Regions from separate parts of the Kurthia populi genome, predicted to be linked through region 1. Evidence: riboswitches for the same ligand, from Rfam matches in the RefSeq annotation. Region 1 holds a riboswitch; each other region holds the start of a gene.
What was found. Region 1 has a riboswitch for S-adenosylmethionine ahead of ACFSY7_RS16320 (bifunctional homocysteine S-methyltransferase/methylenetetrahydrofolate reductase). Riboswitches for the same ligand answer to the same signal wherever they lie in the genome.

Region 1 (7,535 bases):
ACTCATTAGGCGGTTAATCGTTTCAAGTCCTTGCATCGCATCTTTTGCATACATGACCGGGCCATTATAGTTGGCGGCAATTTTTGTATCGGTAAAGCGACGAGAAAGCGCTGCACCCCCGACGATAATTGGTGTATCAATCCCCGCTTCTTTAAAGTCCTGTGCTGTCACAACCATTTGTTGGGCCGATTTTACAAGCAGACCCGATAACCCGACGATGTCTGGATTTTCTTTACGAATCGCTTCAATTAATGTTTGTGGTGTCACTTTGATACCAAGGTCAACAACTGTGTAGCCATTGTTGCTCATAATGATGTCGACTAAGTTTTTACCGATATCATGTACATCACCTTTGACCGTTGCAATAAGCATTTTCCCTTTCCCAACATCATCTGCGCTTTTCTCCATGTACTGCTCTAAATGCGCAACAGCAGCCTTCATAACACCCGCTGATTGTAATACCTCCGCAACGATTAGTTGATTTTCATTAAATAGCTTCCCAACGGTCGCCATCCCCTTCATCAGTGGACCATTGATAATATCAAGTGGTGCATCATACATGTCACGCGCAGCCTCTAAATCATCAATTAAACCTTCCTTCGTACCTTCTAAAATATAATATTCAAGGCGCTCTGGCACAGTTTTTGGAATATCATCCTCTGTTTTTTCTTTCTTTTTATCACGATAGAAATCGGTAAATACCGCGAGTGTTTCATCATTCGTATTGAATAATAAATCATTCGCTAACTTGATTTCCTGTTCAGGAATCGACGCATAACGCTCGAGCTTCTCTGTATTGACAATCGCATAATCAAGTCCTGCCTGTGTACAGTTATATAAGTACACCGCATTTAAAATTTCACGACCTACTGGTGGTAAACCGAATGATACATTCGATACCCCTAGAATCGTTAAGGCACGTGGTAGCTTTTCTTTAATCAAACGAATTCCTTCGATTGTCTCGACAGCAGAGCCAATATACTGCTCGTCCCCTGTACCAACTGGGAAAACAAGTGGGTCAAAAATAATATCTTCTGGTGCGATATCCCACTTATTCACAAGTAAATCGTATTCGCGCTCTGCAATTTCAAGCTTACGATGGCGGTCAACAGCCATCCCTTTTTCGTCGATTGTCCCAATAACGATTGAGGCACCGTATTTTTTCACAAGTGGTAGTACGGCATCAAAACGTTCTTCGCCGTCCTCTAAGTTAATGGAGTTGATGATGGCCTTCCCTTGTGAATATTTTAGTGCTTCTTCGATTACCTTCTCATCCGTCGAGTCGATAACGAATGGTACTTTTACTTTTTTTACGACTTCTTCCATATAGTTACGGATATCTTCTAGCTCATCACGGTCTGGGTTGGCTAGGCAAATATCGAGTACATGCGCACCATTTTTCACTTGCGCACGGGCGATTTCTGCCGCTTCTTCAAACTTACCTTCTACGATTAAACGTTTGAATTTACGTGAACCGATAACGTTTGTACGTTCCCCTACAAATAATGGACGCATTGAATCATCGTACATTAATGGCTCAATACCTGATACCATATGCGGATGATCATGGTCTGGACGCTTACGTGGTGCTTTGTCTTTTACTGCCTCGCGAATCGCGCTAATATGCGCAGGTGTCGTCCCACAGCAACCACCAATAACATTTAGCCAGCCTTTATCTGCAAAAGCCGCTAGTTTTTTCGATAATGACTCAGGTGTTTCATGGTAATGACCCTCCTCATCCGGAAGTCCAGCATTTGGGTAACAGCTAACATAGCTCGTCGCTACTTCCGCAAGTGTACGAATATGGTCTGTCATAAATTCTGGTCCAGTCGCGCAGTTTAAGCCGACTGACAGTGGTTTAATATGCTCGATTGAAATATAAAATGCATCGATTGTTTGACCCGCAAGTGTTGTACCCATTGGCTCAATCGTTCCTGAAATCATAACCGGTAATTCTTTTCCTAGCTCATCAAACGCTTGTTTAATACCAAGTGTTCCTGCTTTTACATTCAGCATATCCTGTGATGTTTCCATTAATAAAACATCCGCACCACCATCAATTAATCCCTTTGCTTGCACATAAAAATCATGTTGTAGTGCATCAAATGTCGTACCACCTGTTACCGATAATGTTTTGGTCGTTGGCCCTAACCCACCTGCAACATAACGTGGCCATTCAGGTGTTGAAAACTCATTTGCTGCTTCAACCGCAAGCTCTACCGCACGTTTATTAATTTCATACGCATGCTCGCCTAAACCATATTCATTTAATACAAGCGGTGTCCCACCAAATGTATTGGTCGTTACGATGTCTGCTCCTGCTTCAAAGTAAGCACGGTGGATATCACGTACAACATCTGGGCGTGTTAAATTCAGGTTTTCATTACAGCCATCTAACTCTTCGCCACCAAAATCTTCTGCTGTTAAATCAGCGTTTTGGAGCATTGTCCCCATCGCACCATCTAAAATTAAAATATGATCTTGAATACGGTCCTCAATGCGTTGTTTCGACATTTACTTGTTCCCCCTCAGTTTGTGCATCTAGCTGCTTAATATAATCAATTAACTCAACGGTCATGTCATAGCGCATGAACGGTGTAATTAAATAAATTCCTTTAAATAGTGGTGCGGCGACGTCGATTAACTCCTTTGCAATCTTAAGTCCCTCTGCACGTGCACGCTGTTTATCCTCTTCGCAGTCACGCATACGCGTAAGTACATCTTCGGATAACTTAATGCCCGGTACTTCATTGTGTAAAAATTCTGAGTTACGTAGACTTGTCAGTGGCATGATACCTAAGAAAATAGGCTCTTCAATATGTTTTGTTGCCTCGTACACCTCAATGATTTTTTCCTTCGTATACACCGGCTGTGAAATAAAGTAATCTGCACCGGCTGCGATTTTTTTCTCAAGTCGTGGTACAGCGCGCGCCACATTTCGTACATTGGGATTGAAGGCGCCTGCGACAGAGAAGTTCGCCTTTTTACGAAGCGGCTTTCCTGAGAATGAAATGCCCTCATTTAATTTTTTAATTAGCTCAAGTAGCTCGATGCTTGAAACATCATACACACTCGTTGCCCCTGGGAAGTCTCCTACCTTTGTTGGGTCCCCTGTCACCGCTAAAATGTCCGTAATTCCTAGCGCATCAAGGCCCATTAAATGCGATTGCAGACCGATTAGGTTACGGTCACGACATGTAATATGTGCCAGTGCGCGAACATTCTTTTCATATTTCAAACGAGCACCCATCGCCATATTACTGACGCGAGGTGAAGCAAGCGAGTTATCCGCCATCGTCACCGCATCTGCACCGGCATCTTGTAAAATACGTGCACCATCAACGAACGCATCCGTTTCTAAATGACGTGGCGTATCAAGCTCGACGATAATCGTACGCTGTTTTTTCGCCTGTACATGCAGTGGTTCATGTGCAGCTTCATCTGCATCTTTAATAATTAATGACTTTTTCTTTTCGACAATTTTTGCTTTAATCGGTGGAAGATCTGCTAAACGTTTTTTCACCTCGGCAATATGCGCCGGTGTCGTCCCACAGCAACCGCCGATTAGACGCACGCCCTCGTCACGTAATAGTACTGCTGCGCGGCCGAAATAATCTGCCTCTGATTCATAAACAACTTTACCGTCCTCAACGTCTAATAAGCTCGCATTTGGATAGGCTGATAAGAAGGCTGTCTCTGGCAGCTCTACGTTTTCAAACGCTTGGATGGTATGATGCGGACCTAGACGACAGTTCACGCCAACGATATTGGCACCAAGGGATTCAAGTGTATGAAGTGCTTCATTTAATGAGACACCGTTTTGTAGAACACCCGGCTCATGCATCGATACTTGTGCAATGATTGGTAGCGCTGTGTGTGCACGTAGTAATTTCACTAATGCTGATAGCTCTTCAAAGTCGTAAAATGTTTCAAGTAATAAGCCATCGACGCCGCCTTCGATTAAAATTGTTGCCTGCGTATGCAGTGCTTCTAAAATTTCTTCTAGTGTTTCATCCGTTTTGCGAATTCCTCGAATGCCACCGATTGTCCCAAGTACATACTGACCACCTGGCGCTGCAGCTCGTTTTGCAATCGCAACTGCACCTTCGTTAATCGCTACAACTTGGTCCTCGATACCATAGCGAGCTAATTTAATCGCATTGGCTGTATATGTATTCGTTTGAATAATATCTGCACCTGATTCGATATAACGCTTATGAATATCCTCGATAATTTCTGGCTTTGACACATTTAATTCCTCATAGCAGTAGTCAATCCCATATGAATAAAGCAACGTGCCCATCGCACCGTCCGCTGTTAATACTTTCGTTTTTAAATCGTTCAGCAATCCCATCTATGAACTTCCCTTCTATTTATCAATCTCCCCAATAAAAAAACCCTCTTACTCGTTAGAATAAGAAGGGATATATGCATAGTCCTTCTTATCTTTTAAGGTTATTACCTTCTGGAATTAGCACCTGACCTTTCGGCTGGTTGCTGAAGCTTCGTCGGGCCAGTCCCTCTGCTTCTCTTGATAAGAAATTGATTTAATTTTTAGAATATTATATGAATAATACATCTTAGATGAAAGAACGTCAATAGCTCTGTCTTTTTTTCATGATTTTCATGCAAAATTAGAAAGACAATGCAATGATGCATTCCATTCAATCAAAAAAAAGAAACCACCGACAACGATGATTTCTCTGTCATTATTTTTCTTCTTTAAAGGCTTCTTTTGGTGCCTCGTCAATATTCATTGCACGTATAAACTTCGCATGTGTAATTTGACGCTTCGTACCATTAAAGCTACATGTTACGAGTGTTAATTCTTTTTTATTTTTATGGTCATTAATGACTTCGACTTGTGACGCTTCAACATTATAAATTTTATCGATTTCATAAATATATACTTTATCATAATCCGTCACATATACTTTCATACCTGTTTTCGCTAATGTTAGTGGACTAAATAAAGAGCGCTCATTACGCACATTATGGCCGGCCAGTGCATAGTTTCCTGTCCCCATTGGCATCTCTTCCTTCATTGTGCCTGCGCCAATAGCTAAATTCTTATTCGAAATACCATATAAAATCGGTAGCTGCATGTTTACATCTGGCACACTCACCATACCGATTGAATCAGGTTTTTTCGAATCCATTTGTGCCTTCAATACTTCGCCGAGGCTAATGTCTTTTACTTGCTCAAAATCAAATGTGACATCTTCTGATTCCTTTGCCTTTGCGATGCTATCATCGTAATTTTTGCCCGCTTTATTTTGCAATGTTGAGTCCGTCATATGGTTGACTATAAAGCCCATAATCGGCTTATTAAATACGAGAATTAACCCTGCGATTAATAATAGTACACCTATAATGGTCAACCATTTATTACCACCTTTTTTAGCTGTATGCTCCGCCATTATTTTACTTCCTTTCATCGACGATTCGTTATGTTGTTAATACCTGTTTTGGAACGAATTAAACCGTCGTAAGTTGCGCTGCAATGCGAGTCGCAATCTCTTTACCGTTCGCGATGCATAACCCGATGCCCACACCATAATACGAGCAGCCTGCCAGTGTAATAGTTGGATAATAGCTCTGCATTTGTTGCTCTAGATTTTTCACAGCGGCCGCGTGCTCTAAATTATACACGGGCATTTGCTGTGTCCATTTCGATACTTTAATTGTCAACGGCTGCTCCTCAATATTAAGGGATGTCGCAACATCCTTCATCGCAAGCTGTGCTAACTCTTCTTCTGTGAGCTTGATTAACTCCGCAAATTTCGGATTCGTTTTTTTATAAAAGACACGCAGTAGTAGCTTGCCGTCTTTTGATGTATTTGGCCATTTTGCGCTTGTCCATGTGCAGGCATCACAGTTTACGGCGTCGCTATTTGCTACAATAAAACCAGTGCCCTCTGCTGGTAGGACGTCATTGCCGACTTCATAACCTAAATATACGGTAATAATCGAGCTCGTTTTAAAGGCATCAAAGGCAGGTGTTAAACGTTCATCACCTAGCGCTTCCTGTGCCATGCGATGTGGTGTCGCTAATACGACATGGTCTGCTTCAATCGCCTCATGATGGTCAAAATGAACGATGGTTTTCTCATTCACTGTTTCAAGCTTCGTTACAGCCGTATTTTTTAAAAACTCGACTGTCGTTAACAGCTCTTCAAAGCGCTCAAACAATTCACGTAAGCCATTTTTAAATGATAAGAACTTATTATGTGATAGACTGATAAACTTGTCTTTATTCGCCGCATAGCCTTTTAAAATACTACCATACTGGTTTTTATAATCGATTAAATAGGGGATTGTAGATGCTAATGTTAATGAATACAGATCACCTGAATAAATACCCGATAATACAGGGGCAATCTGCTTTTTCACGAGCTCTTCACCAAAGAAATATTCAAGGAATTCGCCAATAGATGAATCCTTTGTAAATTGCTCATTTGGTAATGTTAAATCATTTAGAGCAGCTCGCTTACCCGCTTCAGAAATAAGGGTGCTTTGTTGTAGTGCTTCCTTATTCATCGGGATGCCATACATGCTCTCAAGTGGGATAGCATGTAGCTCATTTTGGGTATAAATATAAGAGACGCCTGTGCCATTATAAACGACGCGATCTTCTAGCCCTAATTCTTCGATTAAAGGCATGACACTTTTATGACGTGCCACAATGGAATCTGCGCCAAGCTCCATGACAAAGCCGTTTTCCTCATGCGTCGCCATTTTACCGCCAAGCTGTGCCTCTTTTTCAACTAATACAAGACGTATATTTTTATGTTGTAATTCGCGTGTTAAGTAGTGCATCGTTGATAATCCAGTGATACCGCCACCTACAACAACGATAGTTTTCGTAGACTGAGCCATTATTCGGCCTCCTTTAACTTCTTCGTCTTTTAGTATACTCGTTCATTTAGTGGCATCGCTAGCAGTTCTACTCATTTCCATGAATTGTACATATTTTAAGAAAGGAGCGTCAAATTCAGTGGACTTACTTATTTTAGTTATTTTATTAATGCTGTCTTTATTACTATCAAATATTCTCGGTCATTATTTGCCATTTCTTCCGATGGCACTTGTCCAAATTGGCTTTGGGATTATTTTAGCCATTATCTTCCCAAGCTTTGATATCCAGCTTGAATCCGAATGGTTCTTGCTGTTATTCGTTGCACCACTTCTTTATAATGATGGGCGCAATTTCCCGCGTGAAGAGCTATGGAATATGCGCGGCTTTATTTTAAGTAATGCCATTGTGCTCGTAATTATTACGACTGTGCTCGGTGGTTTGTTTATTCACTGGCTCATTCCATCTATTCCATATGCGGCGGCCTTTGCGCTTGCGGCGATTTTATCACCAACCGATCCCGTTGCGGTGAACGGGATTGCCAAACGTGTGCAAATCCCTGAGCGTATTTTAAGTGTTGTTCGTGGTGAATCATTAATCAACGATGCTTCGGGCTTAGTTGCCTTTAAATTTGCGGTTGGTGCCGCAGTATCAGGCTATTTCTCGTTAAAATCAGCCG
Region 2 (7,535 bases), on a different contig from region 1:
CTTTGACTAATCTATAATGTAGCAAAACGTCTCAATGCTTCGCGAATTACATTCTCAGGCTGCACCAGTGCAATACGGACATAATTTGTACCTGACATGCCAAAAATAGATCCAGGAACGACAACGACACCTATTTTGGCAATGGCTTCATAGGCAAATTCAATATCATTTAGCGTTTGCTGTGGATATTTCGCATAGACGAACATCCCACCCTTTGATGGTACAACATCCCAGCCTAGTGCCGCAAGCCCTTGTGACAAAACATGGTGTCGCGCTGCAAATGTTTGGCGTAGACGCGCTGTGATTTCTTCTGCGTTATCGAGTGCGACGATAGCTGCGCGCTGAATCGGTTCAAATGTACCATAGTCTAAATTGGATTTTAATTGCTGTAAAATCGCAATAATCTCTGCGTTGCCGACGATATAAGCAATACGTGCGCCCGCTAAACTGAAACTTTTTGATAGCGAATTAATCTCAATCCCAACGTCGATGGCACCAGCTGCTTGTAGAAAAGACACTGGCGCCGTTTCATCAAAGTAAAATTCAGAATAGGCCGCATCGTGTAGCACGATAATATTGTATTTTTTTGCAAAGGCAATGACGTCATCAAAAAAGCGGATAGAAGGCATCGCAGGTACCGGGTTCCCAGGTAAGTTTAAAATCAGTAATTTCGCGCGCTGTGCAACATCCTCAGGAATTGCCTGTAAATCGGGTAAAAAAGCATTGTCAGCACGTAACGGCATATAATAGGGCTCAGCCTGTGCTAAATGAATCCCAGCTTCATACGCCACATAACCAGGATCTGTCGTTAAGACAATGTCACCGGGGTTACAAAAAGCGAGCGGTAAATGTACAAGACCTTCTTGAGAGCCCATCGTCTGTAAGACCTGTGTAGATGCATCAAGCGTGACTTCCACGCGGCGTTTATAATAGCGTGCAACGGCCTCATTGAAATCCTGAATGCCACCTAGTGTATAGCCATACGAAGTCTCAGCGAGCGCATGATGTGCTAATGCCTGGCGAATTTTTTCGTCTGGTGGTAGGTCAGGGCTACCAAGACTTAAATCAATGATTTGATGACCGGTAGTAGCCGCTTCTTTTGAAGCTTTTTTTAAGTCACCAAAAATCGCTTTCGGAAATTTTGTCATCAGTGCGGAACGTTCAATTTTCATGGGTGGGCACATCCTTTGCTGTCAGTATAGTATAGAACAAGTTTAGCATAAAGAAATTAAAAGATGTCACAATTATCTAAATAGATAAAAAACAATGCGCTAGTTAGTTTTTACGTATTCAAGTAATGATATGGTAAATAGTCATTTTTTTAGAAGGGGAAAATAAAAATAAAGTATAAAACAGCATATTTAATACATAACGACAATGGATGATAATTATCTCATTGAAACATAGGTAGTTTTCGCGAAAAATGATGCGTTTTTGCAACAAAAATTGCATTTTATGCTTGTAATGAAATGTAGGATTGCTTTAAAAGTGAAGCTCTAACAGCGCTTTCGGTGATTTTAAAAGTTGGCACGAAAATTGCATAGTAAAGGTTGAGGGAAAAATATGGAGGTGTTGGAATATGGCGCAAGTAGAATTAGGCAAAACATTAAAAACACGTCACATCACGATGATTTCAATTGGTGGGATTATCGGAACAGGACTATTCGTCGGCACAGGGAAAAACATTATGTCAACAGGACCAGCTACAATCGTTTCGTACATATTGGCCTGTCTAATCATTGTCTTCATTATGCGAATGCTTGGTGAAATGGCTTCAACAAAACCAGAGAATGGCTCGTTTGCAGCGTATTCAAGTCGTTATATTGGCCGCTGGGCAGGTTATACAGTTGGTTGGTTGTACTGGGCGAGTTGGGTGTTCATTGTAGGTTTAGAAGCGGCCGTTATTGGTGGCATGCTGCATTCATGGGTACCGTCGATTCCAGTATGGGTCGGTAGTGTAGGGATTACGCTACTACTAACAGCCATTAATTTATACTCCGTTAAAACATTTGGTGAATTTGAATACTGGTTAGCATTTATTAAAGTAGGGGCTATCATCGTGTTCTTAGTAGTCGGCGCCTTAATGATTTTTGGTGTGTTACCGACGTTTGAACATAATGGCTTTGCATTTATACAAGAGGCAGGTGGTTTTGCGCCAAATGGTGTGCTACCAATCTTTACAGGGATTGTATTCGTTATTTTCTCTATTTGCGGGGCAGAGGTAGCCGCCATTGCAGCGGGTGAATCAGAGGATCCAAAGCGTAATATCGTCCGTGCTATTAATAATGTTATTTATCGTCTAGCATTGTTCTTCGTTGGTTCGGTATTAATTATGATTTGTATTATTCCGTGGAATAACACGGAACTACTAGCAGCGCCATACGCCAACATTTTAGAAATGGCCGGTCTTCCGATGGCTGCACAGCTAATGCAAATTGTTATTTTTACATCACTTATTTCCGTAATGAACTCTGCGATTTTCACAAGTTCACGTATGCTACTTGGTATGGCTGAAAAAGGTGATGCACCAGCGATTTTTATGAAGCTATCGAAGAAAAGCAGTGCACCAACATTTGCAATCATTGGCAGTACGGTTGTCGCATACTTTTGTGCCATTCTTTACTTTATTTCGCCAGATGTTATTTTCTACTTCTTAGGTAATGCAGTTGGTGCCTTAATGATTATCGTGTATATTTTTATTGCTGTCGCACATATTCGTTTCCGTAAACAGTATGAAAAAACCAAAAGAGAGCCACTCGCGATTAAAATGTGGCTATTCCCGTATTTAACGTATGTCACGATTGCGATGCTTGCGGGTGTGTATCTTTGTCAGATGTTCATTTCATCTTTGCAGGCCCAGTTTTATATGAGTACGATACTCGTTATTTTCGTCGTTGGTAGCTTCTTCCTACGTGAGCGCCTGAAGAAAACAACGCTTACGACTGCAAGTGCTACACGAAATGCAGATGTAGAATAGCTTATGGAAATAGCAGGAATTCCTACTGGGGGATTCCTGTTTTTTCATGCGGACAAGTGCTTTTTTTTCCACAATGTTCATGTTAAGCTAGGCTTCGGAGGGGATTGTCGATGGAATTAAAACAATTGATTACGTATATTTTGACCGATCACCAGTTTCAGTGGATTTCTAGTAATAGTGAGCAGCCACCGCAGCAATATGCAGAGATTATTGAACAATTCCGTATAGAACAACAAACCTATTTGGATTTAGAACATTGCTTTGTACATATTATTGAACTTGAAGCATCGTATTTATTTATTATTCACGATAAAGAGATGACGACATCGTGGCAATTTATCGAACATGTGTTGAACTCGGTTAGTGATGGATTGACAATCTGTAATTCAGATGGCATTATCGTTTTTCAAAATGAAGCCGATCGCAAGATGTTTGAGGTCGATGCACGCTATTTACCAGTGATGGAATTTGTTGAACGCGGCATTATGAATGAGTCGGTGACCATGAAAGTGCTAAAATCGAAAAAGCGGGAAGACATCGTGCAAACATTCGCCAATGGACATGTCGTATTAGTAACGGCGCTACCGATTTTTGATGAGGCGGGCAATGTGGAATATGTTGTCGCCAATTCACGTGAAATGACTGAACTACGTGACATGGAGCGCACGATTGAACGCTTAGAGTCACAGAGTGCACAGTATAAGGAACAACTTGAAGCATTAAAGCAACAATCTTCAACGAGCTTGATTGCTGTTTCTAAAGCGATGCGCCAAGTGATTGAAAAAGCCACACGCATTGCCAACGTCGATTCGACGGTACTTATTTCGGGGGAATCAGGTGCAGGTAAGGAAGAATTAACGAAATTAATTCATCAGCGAAGTCACCGTGCACAAAAACCGATGATTACGGTCAATTGCGGTGCTATTCCAGAAAATTTATTAGAGTCGGAGCTTTTTGGCTATATGGGTGGTGCGTTTACTGGGGCGAATAAAACAGGGAAACCTGGTCTTTTTGAACTTGCCTCTGGAGGTACACTTTTCCTCGATGAAATTGGCGAGATGCCATTATCGCTACAAGTAAAGCTACTACGCGTATTACAAGAATCAGAAATCACCCGTGTAGGAGGGATTAAACCGATTCCAGTGGATGTGCGGATCATTACCGCAACGAATCGTAATTTATATGATATGGTGCAGCGCGGTGAATTTCGCGAGGATTTATTTTATCGTTTAAATATTATTCCGCTACGTATTCCACCACTGCGTGAACGTAAGGAGGATATTGCACCGCTTGCATACCGATTTTTACATTTAGTAATGGAGAAATATAGCATTGAGCGTACGATTGAGGAAGCAGCAGTCGACCGTCTTACGCAGTATTATTGGCCGGGAAATATTCGTCAGCTGAAAAATTTTATTGAACGCGTTAGTTTATTAACGCAGCAGTCGACCATTACCCTGCAATACATTCAGCGAGAATTTCAAAAGCCGGAGTATCAACAGCATAATCCAGTGCCGTTAGTCGATGATACGTTTACACAAACGCCTATTTATGATCAGAATCAGACACTAAAAAATCAAGTGGATGCCTTTGAGCGAAAAGTGATTAAAGAGGCGCTCGGACAATACCCTAGCATTCGTCAAACAGCGAAGGCATTAGGCTGTAATCAGTCGACACTTGTGCGTAAGATTCAAAAATACCAGCTCGAAAAACAAGTATCCTATGAATAATATTCTATTTTTTCAGAAAAGTTTGCAAAGTATTTGGAATTTTGCTATGATAACTGAAACTGCATAGTCTTATCAAGAGAAGCCGAGGGAAAAGGCCCGACGACGCTTCAGCAACCTCTACACTAGTAGAAAGGTGCTAACTCCTACAAGTTTTGTACTTGGAAGATAAGAAACGGATAAATTGCCCTTCTTATTTTTATTAAGAAGGGCTTTTTTTACGAATTTGAGGGGGTTCAGGAACATGCCAATTAACATTCCACAATATTTACCGGCAACAGAACGATTAAAAGAAGAGAAGATTTTCGTTATGGAGGAGGAGCGCTCAAAGAGCCAAAATATTCGTCCATTAAATATTTTAATTTTCAACTTAATGCCTGAAAAAGAAAAAACAGAATTACAGCTGTTACGTTTATTAGGAAATACACCACTACAAGTGAATGTCACGTTCTTAAATACCGCAACACATGAGTCAAAAAATGTGTCAAAATCACATTTAGAAACATTTTATTCAACATTTCATGAAATCAAAAAAGATCGGTATGATGGCATGATCATCACCGGTGCACCCATTGAATTATTTGAGTTTGATGAGGTCGATTTCTGGGAGGAGCATAAAGAAATTTTGGACTGGGCACAGGAGCATGTGACGTCAACGATGCATATTTGTTGGGGCGCACAAGCAGCACTGTATCATTATTATGGCATTGGAAAATACCCACTTGAAACGAAGTGCTCTGGTATTTTTGACCATGAAGTATATGATAGCACTGTGAAACTAATTCGTGGCTTTGACGACATTTACCCAGCACCGCACTCGCGTAATACATCGATATCAACGGAAGCGGTAAAAAATCATCCAGACATTGAATTATTATCCGAATCAGATGAAGCAGGTGCTTTTTTAATGATTTCAAAAGATGAACGTCATGTGCTCGTGACCGGGCATTTAGAATATGATGCGGATACGCTAGCATTAGAGTATGAGCGCGATGTCGCACGGGGCTTAAATCCAGAACTACCAAAACATTATTTCCCTGAAGATGACCCAACGAAAAAACCGCGTAATACATGGCGTTCACATACGCATTTATTATTTTCAAACTGGTTAAATTACTATGTATACCAAGAAACGCCATATGATTGGGTAGACAAAGGAGAAAATCATTCGCTAACGTCTTCCTGTTTATAAATAGATGAAAAACTAAAAAGAGAACAGAAAAAGACACTTTCAAGGAGCAAGCTTTGGAAGTGTTTTTTGATGGACAAAAATGAAAAGCATATTTATACGAAAACAATATGACAGTTTTTCACATTTAGTGTACGATAAATAGGCAGAAAAATAAGGGAAGTGGCGACAGTGAACGAAACGAGTTTGATTTTAGAAGGGGGTACATTCCGCACCATTTATACAAGCGGTGTACTGGATGCCTTATTACGCGAAGAGATTATGATGCCCTATATTATTGGGATTTCAGCGGGGGCAATTAATTTATGCTCCTATATTTCAAAGCAGCCTGAGCGTACGATGCGCGTCTTTACGGAGTATCGACATGATAAGCGTTATGTAGGTATGCGAAACTTCTTAACAGAACGCTCATTATTTGGGTTAGACTTTGGTTGGAATGTGTTGCCAAATCAGCTTGAATTATTTGATTGGCAAACATTCCGTAGCTACGAAGGCACAGCGCTTGCGGGCGTGACAAATGCTAATACTGGTGAAGTAGAATTTATGGACGTACAGACGATGGATACTGATAGTCAGTTGTTGCGTGCTACTTGTGCGATTCCGGTCATGTTTCCGGAAATTAAATTAAATGGCGTGCCGTATTATGACGGTGGATTAGCAGACCCGATTCCAGTGCAACATGCCATTGATGAGGGATATGAGAAGCATGTTATCGTCTTAACGCGTCCAAAAGGTTATTACAAAACGATGGACCGCCAAACAAAAGCAGCAATGCAGCTAATGCGTAAAAAATATCCGAAGCTAGTCGATGTCATGCTAGAACGTGTGGATCGCTACAATGAAACGGTTGCAAAATGTGAGCAGCTTGAACGTGAAGGCAAAGCATTTATTTTCCGCCCGCCATATGGCATTGAGGGCATGGAGAAGGATGTTGTGAAAATGCGAGCGAATTATCGTCTTGGGGTACATGAGGCGACACTACGTATGAATGATTTAAAGGAATTTTTAAGTTTAAACTAATAGAAAAGCTTCTTGCGTACTGGCGCGAGAAGCTTTTTTATTAGGATATATTTTTCGGGATAAAGCCACTACCATTGCCTGTGGCGACGGTTTCATTTTCGGCATTTTTAAAAATAAGCGCCATCTCGACATGGAACGAATTATCAAGAGAGGTAACGCTCGTTATCGTAATTTTACAAGTCACTTCATCGCCCGTATAAACTGCCTTCATAAATGTATGGTCAAGTGTTTCTGAAAAGAAATTAAGGTCGCCGCCAATTTTAGTAGCAATGCTGGCAATTAATAAACTGTGTACCCGGACACGCCCACGACTATCCGGCATCGTATGCAATGAACCGAAATCGCCGGTAATATTACTAAATGCAAATACGTCACCGCGTGTAAATGTTCGCTTCGCTGAAAACGTATCCCCTACCATCATCTATAAACCGCCTCCTTAGTATTCGTCATATGGAAGTATATCTTTAGATTACCCTTTTTCTAGACGGTTTATGCTTCGAGAAGAGAAGTGCTATAATAAAAGCAGTTTCAAGGAAATGAGGACGATAACATGTATAAAACGTTCGGGATATTTGCGCATGTAGATACCGGAAAAACAACTTTTTCGGAACAAATTTTATAT
Region 3 (7,535 bases), on a different contig from region 1:
ATTATCGAAGAATGGGAACGGATTCGTCTAAGTCAACAGGCGAGAGGCATCACAATAAAACGGTTTAGACAACGGTTGTATAGCCCAGTGCAACAAGTGATTCCGCTACTCTTAGCACTCATTACACGAGCAGAACGGTTAAGCATTGCGATTGAAGCACGCGGATTTCGACAGGGGTTTAATCGAACACATTTTCATCTTCTTGCTTTTCAAAAAAAGGATGGTTACTGCATTTTATTTCCAATATTTGTATCAATCATTGTATTATTATTATAAGGAGTGACAATTATGAATCTTCGTGGTCAACTTGTAGATGAGCAAACACGCTGCGTCCACTATCATACAGCAAAGGATATTATCGCTATCAAAATGAAATGTTGTCATACATATTATCCATGCTATCAATGTCATGAGGAGGAAGCAGATCACCCGATTACACGATGGACAAAAATGGAGTGGGATGAAAAGGCAATTCTTTGTGGGCGTTGTCATGAAGAATTGTCGATTGCGACCTATTTAGCACATGATACATGTCCACATTGTCACGCTGCATGGAACCCTCGTTGTGAGGGGCATTACCACTTGTATTTTGAAATGGAGGAATGACGATGAACACACGGATTACAGAGCTTTTTGGAATTCAATTACCGATTATTCAAGGCGGCCTAGCCTATCTGGCCTATGCTGATTTAGCGGCTGCGGTTTCAAATGCGGGCGGATTAGGTCAGGTTACGGCGTTAAGTTTACCTGATCCGGAAGCACTGCGACGTGAAATTAAGCGTACGCGTTCACTGACGGATAAGCCTTTTGGTGTCAATTTTGCGATGGGGATGCACGGAACAGGTTATGAGGCGTTTATACAAGTAGCGATTGACGAGAAAGTGCCGGTTGTATCCATTACAGGTGGAAATCCCGCTACGGTTTTAGCGATGCTAGAAGGAACGGGTATTAAAAAGCTCGTACTTGTGGCGGGTGTGCGCCAAGCACAAAAGGCAGAGGAGCTTGGCGCCGATGCCGTCATCGTCGTAGGTCAAGAAGGCGGCGGCCATTTAGGACGTGATGACTTAGGCACAACGGTCCTTACACCACGCGTCGTTGATTCGGTTTCGATTCCTGTTATTGCTTCAGGTGGTTTAGCGGATGGTCGTGGTCTTGCGGCAGGACTTGCGCTCGGTGCGGAGGGTATTGAAATGGGTACGCGTTTTATTGCTACAAAGGAATGTGTCGATGCTTCGGACTATTACAAGCAACTTTTACTCGATAGCACAGAGCAAAATACTGTCGTCGTTAAACGTTCGATTGGTGGTCCTGCACGTGTTATTCATAATGCTTTTGCGGATGAAATTTTAGCCATTGAGCAACAGACACCGACCTATGAGGCATTAAAGGAACATATTAGCGGGCAAGCGAATCGCCGGTTAATCCATGATGGTGAGGAGAATGGTATGGCCTTTGCTGGACAGGTCATTGGCTTGATCGATGATGTGCCTACTGTGGCGGAATTATTTGCGCGCATCGAAGCGGAATATAAAGCAGTAGTAACGCGTTTTTCAGAAATTTCAAAATAATACTTGCAATTCCTAGCGGATTACTTTAATATAAGTATCAACAACTAAATCACTTTCTTATCAAGAGCGTTGGAGGGACTGGCCCATTGAAGACGCAGCAACAGACATTTTGTACTGTGCTAATTCCTGTAGCATCATTTGCTAAAAGATGAGAAGAGAACGGCATCCCATTTGACACCAACCTCTTCTTATCGAGAAGAGGTTTTTTTGTTACTTAAATCGAAAGGGAGATGAGGTATGACAACCACACAGCAATCGATTCAACAGGCACTATCACTTTTAAAGGAGCGTACATGGGTGGATTTAACGCATAGTTTTAGTGCCGATACCCCCCGCTTTAATGCCTTCTCGCCGCTTGAGAAGAAAACGTTATTCGATTATTCAGCAGGCTTTTTCGCACAACAATTTACCTTTGCAGGACAATATGGCACGCATATTGATGCGCCAGTTCATTTTGTTGAAGGCGGCCGCTATTTAAATGATATTACGTTAAAAGAGCTTGTATTACCGCTCGTTGTCATCGACGTTTCAACAGACGTCGCAAAAAATCCTGATTTTACGATTACCGTACGAGAAATCCTGTCATTTGAGGAACAGTACGGGGAAATCGATAGCGGCTCATTTGTCGCACTACGTACCGACTGGTCAAAGCGCATTGATGATAGCGACACATTTAATAATAAGGATGCAGACGATGTGGCTCATACGCCAGGCTGGTCTGTTGAAGCACTCCGTTTCTTATTTGAAGAGCGCCACATTCGCGCAGTCGGTCATGAAACCTTTGATACGGATTCAAGTGAGGAATTTTATAAAAATAAAGCGCTCAAGGCAGAGCTTTATGTGTTACAGCAAGATGCTTATCAGATTGAGTTGTTGACGAATTTAGATCAATTACCCGCTAAAGGCGCGGTCATATTCAATATCGTCGCAAAACCTGATAAAGCAACAGGATTTCCGGTACGCTCATTTGCGATACTACCGTAGCACTCATTCGTGCAAGACTCATTTGTCACTAAAAAGAGGATGGATTTTTCCATCCTCTTTTTTATTTGCTTCATTTGAAATGAACGAAATCTTCAGGAAGCGGGTTTTGGCTACGACATACTTAAAAATATGTGCCAATTCAGGACAATGGTCCGGTAAAATTTAAAACGTTTACTAACGATACCGCGTAATCTGTCAACAAAAACTGTTATTCCACGCCATCGTCAAAAATTATTATTATTTTCAACGCCCGAAAAAGCGCATTTTACGCTAGAAAGGGGTCTCTAAGGGTTCATTTTGCATAAAAAAGTACCGTTTTAGAGCGCTTGAAATACTACACGAACGAGCATCTCACATTATTTATTCAAAAAACGACAATCTGTACTGTGTAGCTCATTTATGCAGCTTGCTATGTGTGGAAACGTCCCTTTTATGCCTTAAAATACATAAAACACCCCCGCTAGAGGCGCTAAATATGCCTGTTTTTACAAATGACTTGTACAAACTAATAGTAGTTATCTACTTAGCTTTAGTAATTCTATATGTTTTTTCGTCATTCAATCAAATGCTTATTACATTTATAGGTGCATACACATATGAATGACACTTATTAAAAAATATGTCGTAGCCAAAAACCGCTCCTTGGGCATCTGACAATTTTTTGCGAACAAAAAAATGGTCCTGCAATGTTTGCAAGCCCATTTATAACTTAAGCATGTTCGTGACGCAAGCGCTTTTCTTCTTTTAATTCAGCGACGAGGACATCATGCTGTTTCGGATCGTATTCGTTTTCCCATTTCGCAACAACAACGGTTGCTACCGAGTTACCGATAATATTTGTAATGGCACGTGCTTCTGACATGAAGCGGTCAACACCAATTAAAAGGGCAATCCCTGCGACTGGAATCATTGGGAATGCGGCAAGTGTTGCAGCAAGAGTAATAAAGCCAGAGCCGGTTACACCAGCAGCCCCTTTAGAAGTCACCATTAAAATCAGTAGTAAATAAAGTTGTTGCCAAATGGATAGATGCACATCATATACTTGTGCGATAAACATTGCGGCCATTGATAAATAAATGGCGGTACCATCTAAGTTAAACGAATAACCTGTTGGTACAACAAGACCGACAACTTGTTTTGAACAGCCGAAGCGTTCTAATTTTTTCATAATGAGTGGTAGGGCAGATTCAGATGAAGAAGTCCCTAAAACAATTAATAATTCATTTTTAATATAGCTCAGGAATTTGAAAATATTGACGTTTGCGGCATATCGTAATACGAGACCTAAAATGACGATAACGAATAATGCCATTGTAATGTATACGCCAAGCATTAATTTTCCTAAGTTCCATAATGAACCCATACCGAAGTTGCCGATTGTATAGGCCATTGCACCAAATGCAGCAAGTGGTGAGAATTTCATTACCATCCCAACAATTTTGAAGAAAATTTGAGAGGCTTGCTCGCATAATGTAATAACTTGTTTCACTGGATCACCGATAGAAGCGGCTGCAAGGCCGAAGAATACCGCACAGACAAGCACTGGTAGTAACTCACCGTTCGCAATTGCTCCAAAGAAGTTTTCTGGTAACACACTCATAACGAATGCTTGAATACCATGATCTTGATTTGCAGCAGCCTTTGTATATTCACTAATATCTGCACCACTTGATTTAAGTGCATCTGTATTAACACCAACACCTGGTTTAATAATATGGACTACGATAAAGCCAATAGCAAGTGAAATCGTGGACATCACTTCGAAATAAATAAGTGCCTTTAAGCCGATACTGCCGACTTTTTTCATATCACCCATGCTACCAATACCCGTCACTACTGTTAGGAAGATAATTGGTGCAATAAGCATTTTGATCAATTTAATAAAGATATCTGCTAAAATTTTTAGCTGTGCGCCAAAACTTGGAAAAATCGCCCCTACGATAATCCCTAGGATAATGGCCAGCACCACTTGAACCGTTAAGTTACGTAAGTTGACTCTTTTCATACGTACACCCCTTTGTATGTAGTTAATAAAACGCTTACAAGACCTAATGTAGTACGAATTTCTGTGCTTGTGAATATTGTGGTCATAATGGTTTTTTTGGTCTTTTTGGTCTTTTGACTTTTCTGACAATGAAATATCTTCTCAAACGACAAAAAACCGCGATAAAGAATAGAATCTACTCTTTATCGCGGTTATATAATAGATGGAAATAAAAAGAGCCTGTACCATAACAGACTCTTACATTCATTATTTTACAACTGGAACGGCAGGAATTGAATCAAGTAAAGACTTGTGATTTTCTTTTAGTTTCGCTGTTAAATCTTCAATGTTTGCTAATGCTTTTTGGCGCTCTGATTTTTGCTCAGAAAGCGTTGTGTTGATTGCTTTTTCCCATTCTGTTTGCGCATTACGGATGTAATCCACGACAGCGTGGTTCGGTTTCCAAGATAATTCTTGCGCTTGCTCTGTTGCTTCTTTTAACGTGTCGATCCACGTAGACAATTGTGCAGACTGTGCAGGTGTTGTGAATGCTTCAAATGAAGAAGTCACTTGTTTTTGCCAATCTTTAATCGCTTGGTTTGATTTTTCTTCGACATTCTTATAAGAAGTAAGTGCTTGATCGAATGCTGATTTTTGTGCAGCGAATGCTTCTACTGCGCGTTTTTCTGCATCTTCTTGCACCGTATTGATTGCCTTTACACTGTTTAACCAGTTGTCCCAAATAAGATCTACGCTTTTTGTTAATAGTTCGTTTGCCATGTTAAATTTCCTCCCTAATAGTGGTCATGTTTTTTTAAAGCATGAGCGGGGAGTCTTGGCTGCTAGTCGTTGATGTCATCCGCTTCATCCGTCTTTTTACTAGCTGGCGTGCTAGGGAAAAGGAACGGATTGTACAATTTGAAGAAGTTCGTTAAGAGTTTTTGGTATTCGCCAAATGAACCGGCCCACAAGTCTAAGTAGCTCAGACCTTCTTCAGTAATGGCGTAAATACGCTTCGCTGGACCATTTTCCTCCGTATTCCACTCGGAAGTAACAAGCTCATCTTTTTCAAGTTGTCGTAAAATACGATAAAAATTTCCTCGGTCGACAGAATCAACACCGAATGTTGTCAGCTTTTCCATTAGCTCATATCCATAAGCGTTAATATCACGCAAATGGAGCAAGATGATGGGCACTAAAATGTTTTTTGGTGCGCCCATTTGTGGTTTTTTCGAATTCATTGCTATCACCTATCTTCAAATTACTTATAAGTGTAATTTACACCTATGTGCATTTTGTGTCAAGTATTTCAAAAAACTTTTTCTAAACAGTAAAATTAATTGAAATAATTGAAGATTATGGTAAAGTGAAAAATGTAAAACGATTTTATTGATAGAGGAGGAATTTACGTGACGAATCAAACATTTGATGCGTTCGGTATCTGGAAAGAGATGTACGACCGTACAGAGAGCGCATTCCGCGACTCGATTCAATCAACACTTGAACAACCCGCATTCGCAGAAGGGTTAGGGCAAGTACAAAAGCAATATTTACAATATCAAGGGCTTGTGAATGGCATGACAGAATCTTATTTAAAACAAGTAAACGTCCCATCACGCGACGAAATTGCGAGCATTGCTTCACTTGTTATTAATGTAGAGTCGAAGTTAATTGATTTAGAAGATCAATTAGACGTACAAGAGGATGCACATGATAGCCACGCAAAAGAAATTAAGCAGTTAAAAACAACGGTGAACCGTCTAGATAAAAAATTAGATACGGTCATTGAGTTATTAACGAAGCAAGTAGAGGCAAAAGCAGCTGCTACGACACCAAAGGCGGTGCCGCAAAAGCCTCTGACACCAGCACCGAATGCACAAATGAAAACAGCGGCAACACCTGCTGCAAAAAACACGCCACAGACGAAAAAATAATATTCCTAAACGAATGTGTTACATTTTCATCAACATAGAGCCACTCCTAGAATAAATGAAGCCATTTGGATATCCTTTACTTTTCCGCTAAAGGATACTGAAACATACTACTTATTTTGATATTGGAGGTTTTGTTGTGAGTAATGGAGTACCAACAGCGTCGTTCGAACAATGGATCGAAGCGATGAAATTACCAGAAGAAGCCGTGTTGCCACAGGATTTAGAGAAGATTAAACGTTTTACAGAGGTTGTAACAACGGAATCAGACCCGCAAGTAGGTCAAACGCCGAAAGAAGTTATTTGGACAAAAAACAAGTCAAAATTATACCATTATGCACCACATGCGAAAAAGACGAATAAAGTGCCGATTTTATTCATCTACGCATTAATTAATCGCTCATATATTTTAGATTTATACCCAGGAAATAGCTTAATTGAGTACTTAGTAAACGATGGCCATGATGTGTACTTACTTGATTGGGGTACAGCCGGTCACGAGGATCGTCATATGAAAATTGACGATTATATCGTAGACTACATCCCACGCGCAGTGAAAAAAGTATTAAAAGATTCAGGCGCAAAGGAACTAACAATTTATGGGTACTGCATGGGTGGTACGATGTCGACGATTTTCACATCGCTTTATAATGACATTTTACCGATTAAAAATCTTGTTTTAATGACGTCACCAACAGACTTTGAAGACGCTGGTCTTTATACGAACTGGTTAAACAAAGACACATTCCAATTAGATAAAATGGTTGATACACTTGGGAATATTCCATTTGAAATGATTGACTATGGAAATCGCTTATTAAGCCCAATCTCTAACTCGCTTGGCACATATGTTGGTCTTGCAAGTCGTATCGAAAACGACAATGCCGTGTTAACGTGGAAGCTTATGCAAAAATGGTTAAACGATGGCGTACCATTCCCAGGGGAAGCTTATCGTCAGTGGATTCGCGACTTCTATCAAGAAAATAAACTCGTTAAAGGTGAACTAGCCGTTCGCGGTCAAGAAGTGAAGCTTTCAAATATTAAGGCGAACTTATTAAACATCTGCGC
Region 4 (7,535 bases), on a different contig from region 1:
AATCGGTGACGTTTCTGTCATACCGTACACCGTTTTATATGGAATGCCAAATTTATGCGTGAATTTTTGAATCAGTGCGGGCGGTGATGCAGAGCCCCCTGCTGCGACCATTTCAAGTGATGACATATCTCGCGGTGTTTTTTCAAGTTCCTGTAGCACACCCATCCAAATTGTCGGAACACCTGCAGTGAATGTCACACGTTCTTCTTCAATTAAGTCAATCAATGTGTGCGACGTAAAGTTGGGCCCTGGTAACACCAGCTTTGCACCAAAGTTCACCGATGCAAACGGAATCCCCCATGCATTTACATGGAACATCGGCACGACCGGTAGTGCCACTGAACGCTCAGATAAGCCAAATGAATCGACTAACCCTAAATTAATGGCGTGTAGCACAAGCCCTCGGTGTGTATACACGACGCCCTTAGGGAAGCCTGTTGTGGCACTTGTATAACACATTGCGGCTGGTAAATTTTCATCTAAGTCTGTCGGGAATTGATAATCATCCGGTGCCTCAGCTAGTAACTTTTCATATGAATAAAGCGCACTAAACTGGCTTTCTGGTAAATCATCTGAGTCACTCATCACGACAATCTGTTTAACCGTTGTTAGTTTCGGTAGAATACGCTCAATCGTTTCAAATAAATCAATATCGACTAATAAAATTTCGTCCTGTGCATGATTAATAATGTATTCTAAGTGTTCATCTGCCAGCCGAATATTAATCATATGTAGCACTGCACCTGTACATGGCACTGCAAAATAAGCTTCTAAGTGGCGATGCTGATTCCACGCAAAGCTCCCTACCTTCATCCCTTTTGTCATCCCTATTTTTTCTAATGCTGACGCCAACTTACGTGTACGAGTCGCGAAATCTTTATACGTTAAGCGGTGAATCTTGTCCGCTGATGTACGTGATACGATTTCTTTATGCGGAAAGTACGTCTCGACCCGTTTTACAAAACCATTTAATACTAGTTGTGTATCCATCATCGTTAACCATCCCCCTAAGCATTGTTGTCAAGATTACCAAATCCTGTATAAAATAGTGTATAAAATTATTCGTTAAAAATCCAGAATTTTTAGAAAATATTTTATTTTTATAGAATTTTAATTAACTTATAGAGAAAATTTACGTTTTTTCTTTTGAGCCGTTTATCTTACGTTATAAAACGGGAACAAAAAACTATAGCAAGACAAAGGAGAGGTTTTTATGATGAATTATTTTGTTGTTGAAAATGCTGTACGTTTAAAGAATCAAGTTGATTTATTATTGAAAGAAGGCTTTGAACGAGACCAAATTTATGTTTTTTCACGGTATGAGGATCGCGCTGATGATATCGCCAAAGCATTACATATTTCACAGGTTGGCGTAGCCGAACAAGGTGTTATGAACAGTGTTAAAAATTTATTTACGTCCCGAGAATCTGAACTACGAACACAGCTCATGTCACTTGGCGTTACCGATGAGCAGGCAAACGCACTCGATGTACATTTGGATGCGGGGAAATTAGTCGTTGTGGCGACAAAATAAACAGTACTTTTAAGCAATCAAAAGAGGCTTTGACATACGCATAAAAACAACCGTTCATAATGAGCATAAGAAAAACCGGAATCGCGCTGTAGCGCGGTTCCGGTTTTTCGTTGCGAACACTAAAAAAGGAAAATGACGTGTTTTGTCCCAGCCTCTTTTTCAATTTATCGTTATGAAGCTGTGCGATATAATTTACGGCGTAATTTTTCAAGCATATCGACTGTCATTTTATCTAAATCATAGGCTGCTTTAAAGCCCCATTCCGCTTTTGCAGCACTATCATCTAAAGAATTTGGCCAACTATCTGCAATTGCCTGACGCGCTGGGTCGACATCGTAGTCCATCGTGAAGTTTGGCATTACTTTTTGAATTGATGCGGCGATTTGCTCTGGTGTAAAGCTCATCGCTGTAATATTGAATGCATTACGGTGAACGAGTGTGTTACTATCTGCTTCCATTAAATCAACAATCGCTTGCAGTGCATCTGGCATATACATCATATCCATATACGTACCTTCCGCAATATAAGATGTATAGTGACCTTTCTCTACAGCTTGATAATAAATGTCGACTGCATAATCTGTCGTACCACCACCCGGAGGCGTCACATTTGAAATTAAGCCTGGGAAACGGACACCGCGCGTATCCACGCCGAAATGCGTGTAATAGTAATCACATAGTAATTCACCCGCTACTTTATTGACGCCATACATCGTCGTTGGACGTTGTAGCGTATCTTGCGGTGTATTGTCCTTTGGTGTTGATGGACCAAATGCGCCGATTGAGCTTGGTGTGAAGAATTGTAGGTTTAATTTACGAGCCGTTTCAAGAGCGTTCATTAAGCCACCCATATTTAAGTTCCAGGCAAATACTGGATCTTTTTCAGCAGTGGCAGAAAGAAGAGCAGCCATATGCATTAATGTATCTGCGCCAAAAGCGTTTGCGATGTCATACATGCGTTCAGCATCCATGACATCAAGCACTTCAAATGGCCCCGAAGAGCTTACCGGTTTGCGAATATCTGTCGCAAGAACATTTTCTGTCCCATACTCCACACGCAACTTCTCTACTAGCTCTGAACCGATTTGACCACAAGCACCTGTTATCATGATTTTCTTCATTTCTTTTCCTCCTCTTACAGCTTACAAATGTATTTTCAGAAAACACATATATAAAATAAAAACAAATGTATTTTCTAGATGTACAAAAATATCTTTACAAACGCTGTTTTATCAATGTTTTTTGTTTTTTATATTATATAATGTATTCTTTAAGAAAACAATATTTGTATTCTCAAAAAACACATATTTTAAAAGACATAAGCATTTAGACGTAAAATAATTTAGTTTTAAAGGTAGGTAAATAGCATAGCATACATTAAGAAAACGCTTTCCTTTGGCAGGTATCCAACGTCACACTTTAGACATATTTTCATTTTTTACAAAAAAACGAGGCTGGGACATACGTATAAAAACAACCGTTCATATGAGCATAAGAAAAACCGGAACCGCGCTACAGCGCAGTTCCGGTTTTTCGTTGCGAACGCTAAAAAAGAAAATGACATGTTTTGTCCCAGCCATGCTTGTACTACATGTTATTTCTTTTTCATCCAGTCTGGTTTACCAAAGCCTTTAAATTCTGTATCGATTGTTTTTTCGAAATCTGCTGATTCAACTACGGCTTTAATATCTTTTGATAACTGTGAATTCTCGTCTGCCTCGCGTACTGCGACAACATTACGGAATTGATCTGGCATATCTTCTAAAAATACCGCATCTTCTAAGTTTAAGTTGGCTGCTAATGCGAAGTTTCCTGGGACACCCGCTAAATCAGATGTTTCGATTGCGCGTGGTAAGCCAGCCGCTTCGATTTCTTTAAACTCAAAGTTTTTCGGATTTTTCGTAATATCTTTTGTTGACGCGACTAATGGATCTACATCGTCGCTAATTTCGATTAAGCCTTGTTCTTTTAATGATTTCAGCGTACGTGCTAAGTTTGATGGGTCATTTGCAATTGAGATTTTAGCGCCTTCTGGTAATTCATCAATCGTTTTATATTTTTCAGAAAAGAAGCCCATTGGAGCTGTTGGCACGATAATTAATGCTTTTAATTTTGTATCATTTTCTTTATTGAAGTTTTCTAAGTATACAGAGTGCTGGAATAGGTTGGCATCAATATCGCCGTTATCTAATGCATTGTTTGGTTGGATATAATCACTGAATTCTTTTAATGTTACTTTGTAGCCTTTCTCCTCAAGACCTGGAACAATGGCCTTTTTCAGCATATCGCTATATGGACCGGCTGTTGCACCGATTGTAATTTCTTTTGATGTTGTTTCCTTGTCTGTATCTTTCGCGTCACCGCTACCACACGCCGCAAGTGCTGCGGTCACAATAACTAACAAAACTGCTACTAACCACTTTTTCATATTCAAATCCCCCTATTTTCTATTCACTTTTTTTGCTATCGTATCGCCCAAGATTTGTACAGCCTGAACGAGAATAACTAAAATAACAATCGTCGCAATCATAATCGTATCGTCATAGCGATAGTAACCGAAGCGAATCGCTAAGTCTCCGACACCACCGCCGCCGATTGTACCTGCCATCGCAGAGTACGCAATCAAGCTAATGATTGTCATCGTAATGCCTTGAATAATCCCTGATTTTGCTTCTGGTAATAATACTTCCTTGATGATTAACCAAGGAGAGGCACCTGCTGCGATTGCCGCTTCGATAACCCCCTTACTAATTTCTTTTAATGATGTTTCGACAAGTCGTGCGAAAAATGGAATGGCCGCAACAGATAACGAAACACTCACAGCGAGTGGACCTGTTGTGTCACCAATAAGCACTTTAGTTAACGGAATAAGTGCGACTAATAAAATAATGTATGGAATCGAGCGCACAAAGTTAATTACAAAACTTAACACATTATTGACGATGCGATTTACCTTTTTGCCGGAGTTACGTACGGCGAAAAACCCATGACTTGTGATGAATAATAATAAGCCAAGTGGCAACCCAATAACGAGTACGACTACTAATGAAATGCCGACCATTAATAGCGTTTGGCCAAAGGATGTCCAAATGTCTGGGAGCATCGATGTAAAATGAGCGAAATCAAACATATTACTGCACCTCCACTGTTACACCGCGAGATTCCATATACGTGATGGCGCGGTTAATATCTTGTCCGTCACCGATTAATTCCATGATGAAGATGCCGAGTGGACGCTCTTGTATGTACTCAATCGTACCGTGAAGGAAATTTCCTCGTACTTCAAATTGCTGTAGCATATCGGAAATAATTCCTTGCCCTGCGGTATCGCCCTTAAATAATACTTTGACGATAGTGCCATTAAATGTATGCATAATTTCTGATGGAATATCAAAGGACACAACACTGCCGATAAATTCCTGCGTTAATGGATTTGTTGGATTGGCAAAAATATCGTACACACTGCCATGCTCGACAACACGTCCGTTTTGCATAATTGCCATGCGGTCACAAATCTCTTTGACTACTTCCATCTCATGCGTAATTAAGACAATGGTGATACCAAGCTCACGATTAATTTTTTTCAATAATTTTAAAATGGCTGTCGTTGTCGTCGGGTCGAGTGCGGATGTGGCTTCATCACATAATAAAATCGTTGGTTCGTTCGCTAACGCTCTTGCGATACCTACACGTTGCTTTTGACCACCTGATAGCTGACCGGGAAAAACGTCCTTCTTATCAGACAGCCCAACCATTGTGAGTAGTTCCTTAATGCGCGCTTCGCGTTTGTCTTTTGCGACATTCGCAGCCTTTAATGAAAACTCAATATTTTCACCGACTGTCTTTTGGTCAATCAAGTGGAAATGCTGAAAAATCATACCGATTTTTAGGCGTGCCTGCCGTAGTTCTTTACCTGATAGTGTCATTAAATTTTGGCCATCAACTAAAATCTCACCATCTGTTGGCTGCTCCAATAAATTGATGCAACGTAATAATGAACTCTTCCCGGCACCAGAATATCCGACTATTCCGAATATTTCGCCGTCATTAATTGTAAGATTGACATTATCTACACCGATAACTTCTTTTTTCTTTGCTCGATATACTTTTGAGACATTGTTTATTTCAATCATGCGCATACCTCTTATTCTTGTAAAATTACTTTTTCAGAAAACAAAAAAGCGCCTTTCCTCTGAAAGACGCTTTCTATTATAAACGTTATTTATCTTTCAGAAATACATTCTGTAGGAATTAGCACCTTCCCATAATGGGGGTTGCTGGACATCATCGGGCCTATCCCTCCGTCGCTCTTGATAAATCCTAGTTATTTAGTTGTTTTTATGATTATGTCATCAATAGTATTTCTTTTTACGTCCATTGTCAATATATTTTCAGAAAAAAATTAATTTTTCAAAATATCTTGATATAGCTCTGGGCGACGGTCATCATACACGGGAATTTTTTTACGTACCTCGTCGACCTTATCAAAATCAACATCGACAATCGCTAGCTCTTCCTCTGCATCACCCGTCCATAACACTTCCCCCCATGGTTCAATCACCATTGAGTTGCCGTTAAAGTTTTCCGGCTTATGACTTGTACGATTTACCGCAACGATAAAGCATTGATTTTCAATCGCACGCGCTTGTAATAATGTTTTCCAATGATCAATGCGAGGTGTTGGCCACTGTGCCGAAACGAAAATGACCTTCGCACCGTTTAGCGCATGGAGGCGTAGCCATTCTGGAAAACGAATATCATAGCAAATGACACCCGCCGCATCTAAGTCACCTAATTTGAAATTATTTTGTCCTGAGCCCGCTGCTAAATATAAATGCTCATCCATCAAGCGGAATAAATGTGCTTTGTCGTATTCACCAACCTGCTCACCGTCTTTATTAAACACAAGCATCGTATTATAAAATTTGTCGCCTTTTTTCGTCGAAACAGAGCCACCAACGATATGAATGCCTAACTCCTTCGCAAGCTCACTTAAAAATTTCTTTGCGCGCTCACCATTTGGATCTGCTAGCTCGTCTAATTTTTTCAGTGCATAGCTTGAATTCCACATCTCTGGTAAAACAACGAGCTCTGCACCTTTTGCGTGTGCTTCGCGTACTAATTCATTTACGCGTGCATAGTTTTTTTCTACATCGCCTGTTGCGACTTTAAATTGAATACAGCCTAATTTCATCACGACACCACCTATAGACATTTTTCTGAAAAAGGTCTACTATGAGAATAATTTTCAGAATATTTCTTTCTATTATACAATAGATTATTTTTGGAGGCACCTACATGAAATTATCAAAAAAGATGCAACAACTTCCTGAGCAATTTTTCGCGAAGCTATCAAAAAATGTGGCAGAAGCAGTGGCAGAAGGACGCGATGTCATTAACTTAGGACAAGGGAACCCAGACCGTCCAACACCAACACATATTATTGAGGCGATGCAACAAGCAACCGCTGACCCTAGCATGCACAAATATTCACCATTTCGTGGTACAGTAGAGTTTAAAGAGGCAATCGCCACATTTTATAAACGTGAATACGATGTCGATATTGACCCTAATACGGAAGTCGCCATTTTATTCGGTGCCAAAGCAGGCTTAGTGGAATTGCCAATGGTTATGCTAGATGACGGTGATACGATGCTATTACCTGATCCAGGGTACCCTGATTATTTATCCGGTGTAGCACTAGCCAATATCCAATTTGAAACGATGCCACTAACGGCTGACAATCAGTTTTTACCGGACTACAATGCATTAACTCCGGCACAAAAACAGGCTGCAAAGCTTTTGTATATCAACTATCCAAACAATCCTACAGGCGCTGTTGCAACACCCGAATTTTTCGCTGAAACCGTCGCATTAGCCAAGGAGCATGATATTGCAGTGATGCATGATTTCGCCTATGGTTCACTTGGCTATGATGGCATTCGTCCACCAAGCTTCCTGCAAACCGCGGGCGCTAAAGAGATCGGTGTTGAATTTTATA

Region 2: another riboswitch for S-adenosylmethionine. It lies ahead of metA (homoserine O-acetyltransferase MetA); the one in region 1 lies ahead of ACFSY7_RS16320 (bifunctional homocysteine S-methyltransferase/methylenetetrahydrofolate reductase).
Region 3: another riboswitch for S-adenosylmethionine. It lies ahead of ACFSY7_RS15085 (cyclase family protein); the one in region 1 lies ahead of ACFSY7_RS16320 (bifunctional homocysteine S-methyltransferase/methylenetetrahydrofolate reductase).
Region 4: another riboswitch for S-adenosylmethionine. It lies ahead of ACFSY7_RS00395 (methionine ABC transporter ATP-binding protein); the one in region 1 lies ahead of ACFSY7_RS16320 (bifunctional homocysteine S-methyltransferase/methylenetetrahydrofolate reductase).

What each region holds. Positions count from the first base shown of each region.
Region 1 covers NZ_JBHUOR010000133.1:17,936-25,470, reverse strand. The annotation lists gene metH (methionine synthase) at 1-2,514, opposite strand, end outside; gene ACFSY7_RS16320 (bifunctional homocysteine S-methyltransferase/methylenetetrahydrofolate reductase) at 2,495-4,354, opposite strand; SAM riboswitch class I at 4,440-4,541, opposite strand; gene ACFSY7_RS16315 (class A sortase) at 4,710-5,420, opposite strand; gene hemG (protoporphyrinogen oxidase) at 5,479-6,879, opposite strand; gene ACFSY7_RS16305 (Na+/H+ antiporter) at 6,998-7,535, shown strand, end outside.
Region 2 covers NZ_JBHUOR010000143.1:42,402-49,936, reverse strand. The annotation lists gene ACFSY7_RS19895 (aminotransferase class I/II-fold pyridoxal phosphate-dependent enzyme) at 12-1,172, opposite strand; gene ACFSY7_RS19890 (amino acid permease) at 1,580-2,977, shown strand; gene ACFSY7_RS19885 (sigma-54 interaction domain-containing protein) at 3,088-4,707, shown strand; SAM riboswitch class I at 4,774-4,879, shown strand; gene metA (homoserine O-acetyltransferase MetA) at 4,949-5,896, shown strand; gene ACFSY7_RS19875 (patatin-like phospholipase family protein) at 6,065-6,913, shown strand; gene ACFSY7_RS19870 (hypothetical protein) at 6,954-7,334, opposite strand; gene ACFSY7_RS19865 (GTP-binding protein) at 7,464-7,535, shown strand, end outside.
Region 3 covers NZ_JBHUOR010000128.1:16,282-23,816, reverse strand. The annotation lists gene ACFSY7_RS15100 (energy-coupling factor transporter transmembrane component T family protein) at 1-276, shown strand, start outside; gene ACFSY7_RS15095 (CHY zinc finger protein) at 289-606, shown strand; gene ACFSY7_RS15090 (NAD(P)H-dependent flavin oxidoreductase) at 603-1,568, shown strand; SAM riboswitch class I at 1,623-1,723, shown strand; gene ACFSY7_RS15085 (cyclase family protein) at 1,806-2,552, shown strand; gene ACFSY7_RS15080 (dicarboxylate/amino acid:cation symporter) at 3,262-4,557, opposite strand; gene ACFSY7_RS15075 (PhaP protein) at 4,804-5,316, opposite strand; gene phaQ (poly-beta-hydroxybutyrate-responsive repressor) at 5,379-5,777, opposite strand; gene ACFSY7_RS15065 (polyhydroxyalkanoate biosynthesis repressor PhaR) at 5,946-6,470, shown strand; gene phaC (class III poly(R)-hydroxyalkanoic acid synthase subunit PhaC) at 6,607-7,535, shown strand, end outside.
Region 4 covers NZ_JBHUOR010000002.1:77,621-85,155, reverse strand. The annotation lists gene ACFSY7_RS00420 (long-chain fatty acid--CoA ligase) at 1-993, opposite strand, end outside; gene ACFSY7_RS00415 (general stress protein) at 1,214-1,534, shown strand; gene ACFSY7_RS00410 (L-threonine 3-dehydrogenase) at 1,705-2,655, opposite strand; gene ACFSY7_RS00405 (MetQ/NlpA family ABC transporter substrate-binding protein) at 3,129-3,962, opposite strand; gene ACFSY7_RS00400 (methionine ABC transporter permease) at 3,975-4,664, opposite strand; gene ACFSY7_RS00395 (methionine ABC transporter ATP-binding protein) at 4,666-5,667, opposite strand; SAM riboswitch class I at 5,754-5,854, opposite strand; gene ACFSY7_RS00390 (carbon-nitrogen family hydrolase) at 5,937-6,728, opposite strand; gene ACFSY7_RS00385 (pyridoxal phosphate-dependent aminotransferase) at 6,833-7,535, shown strand, end outside.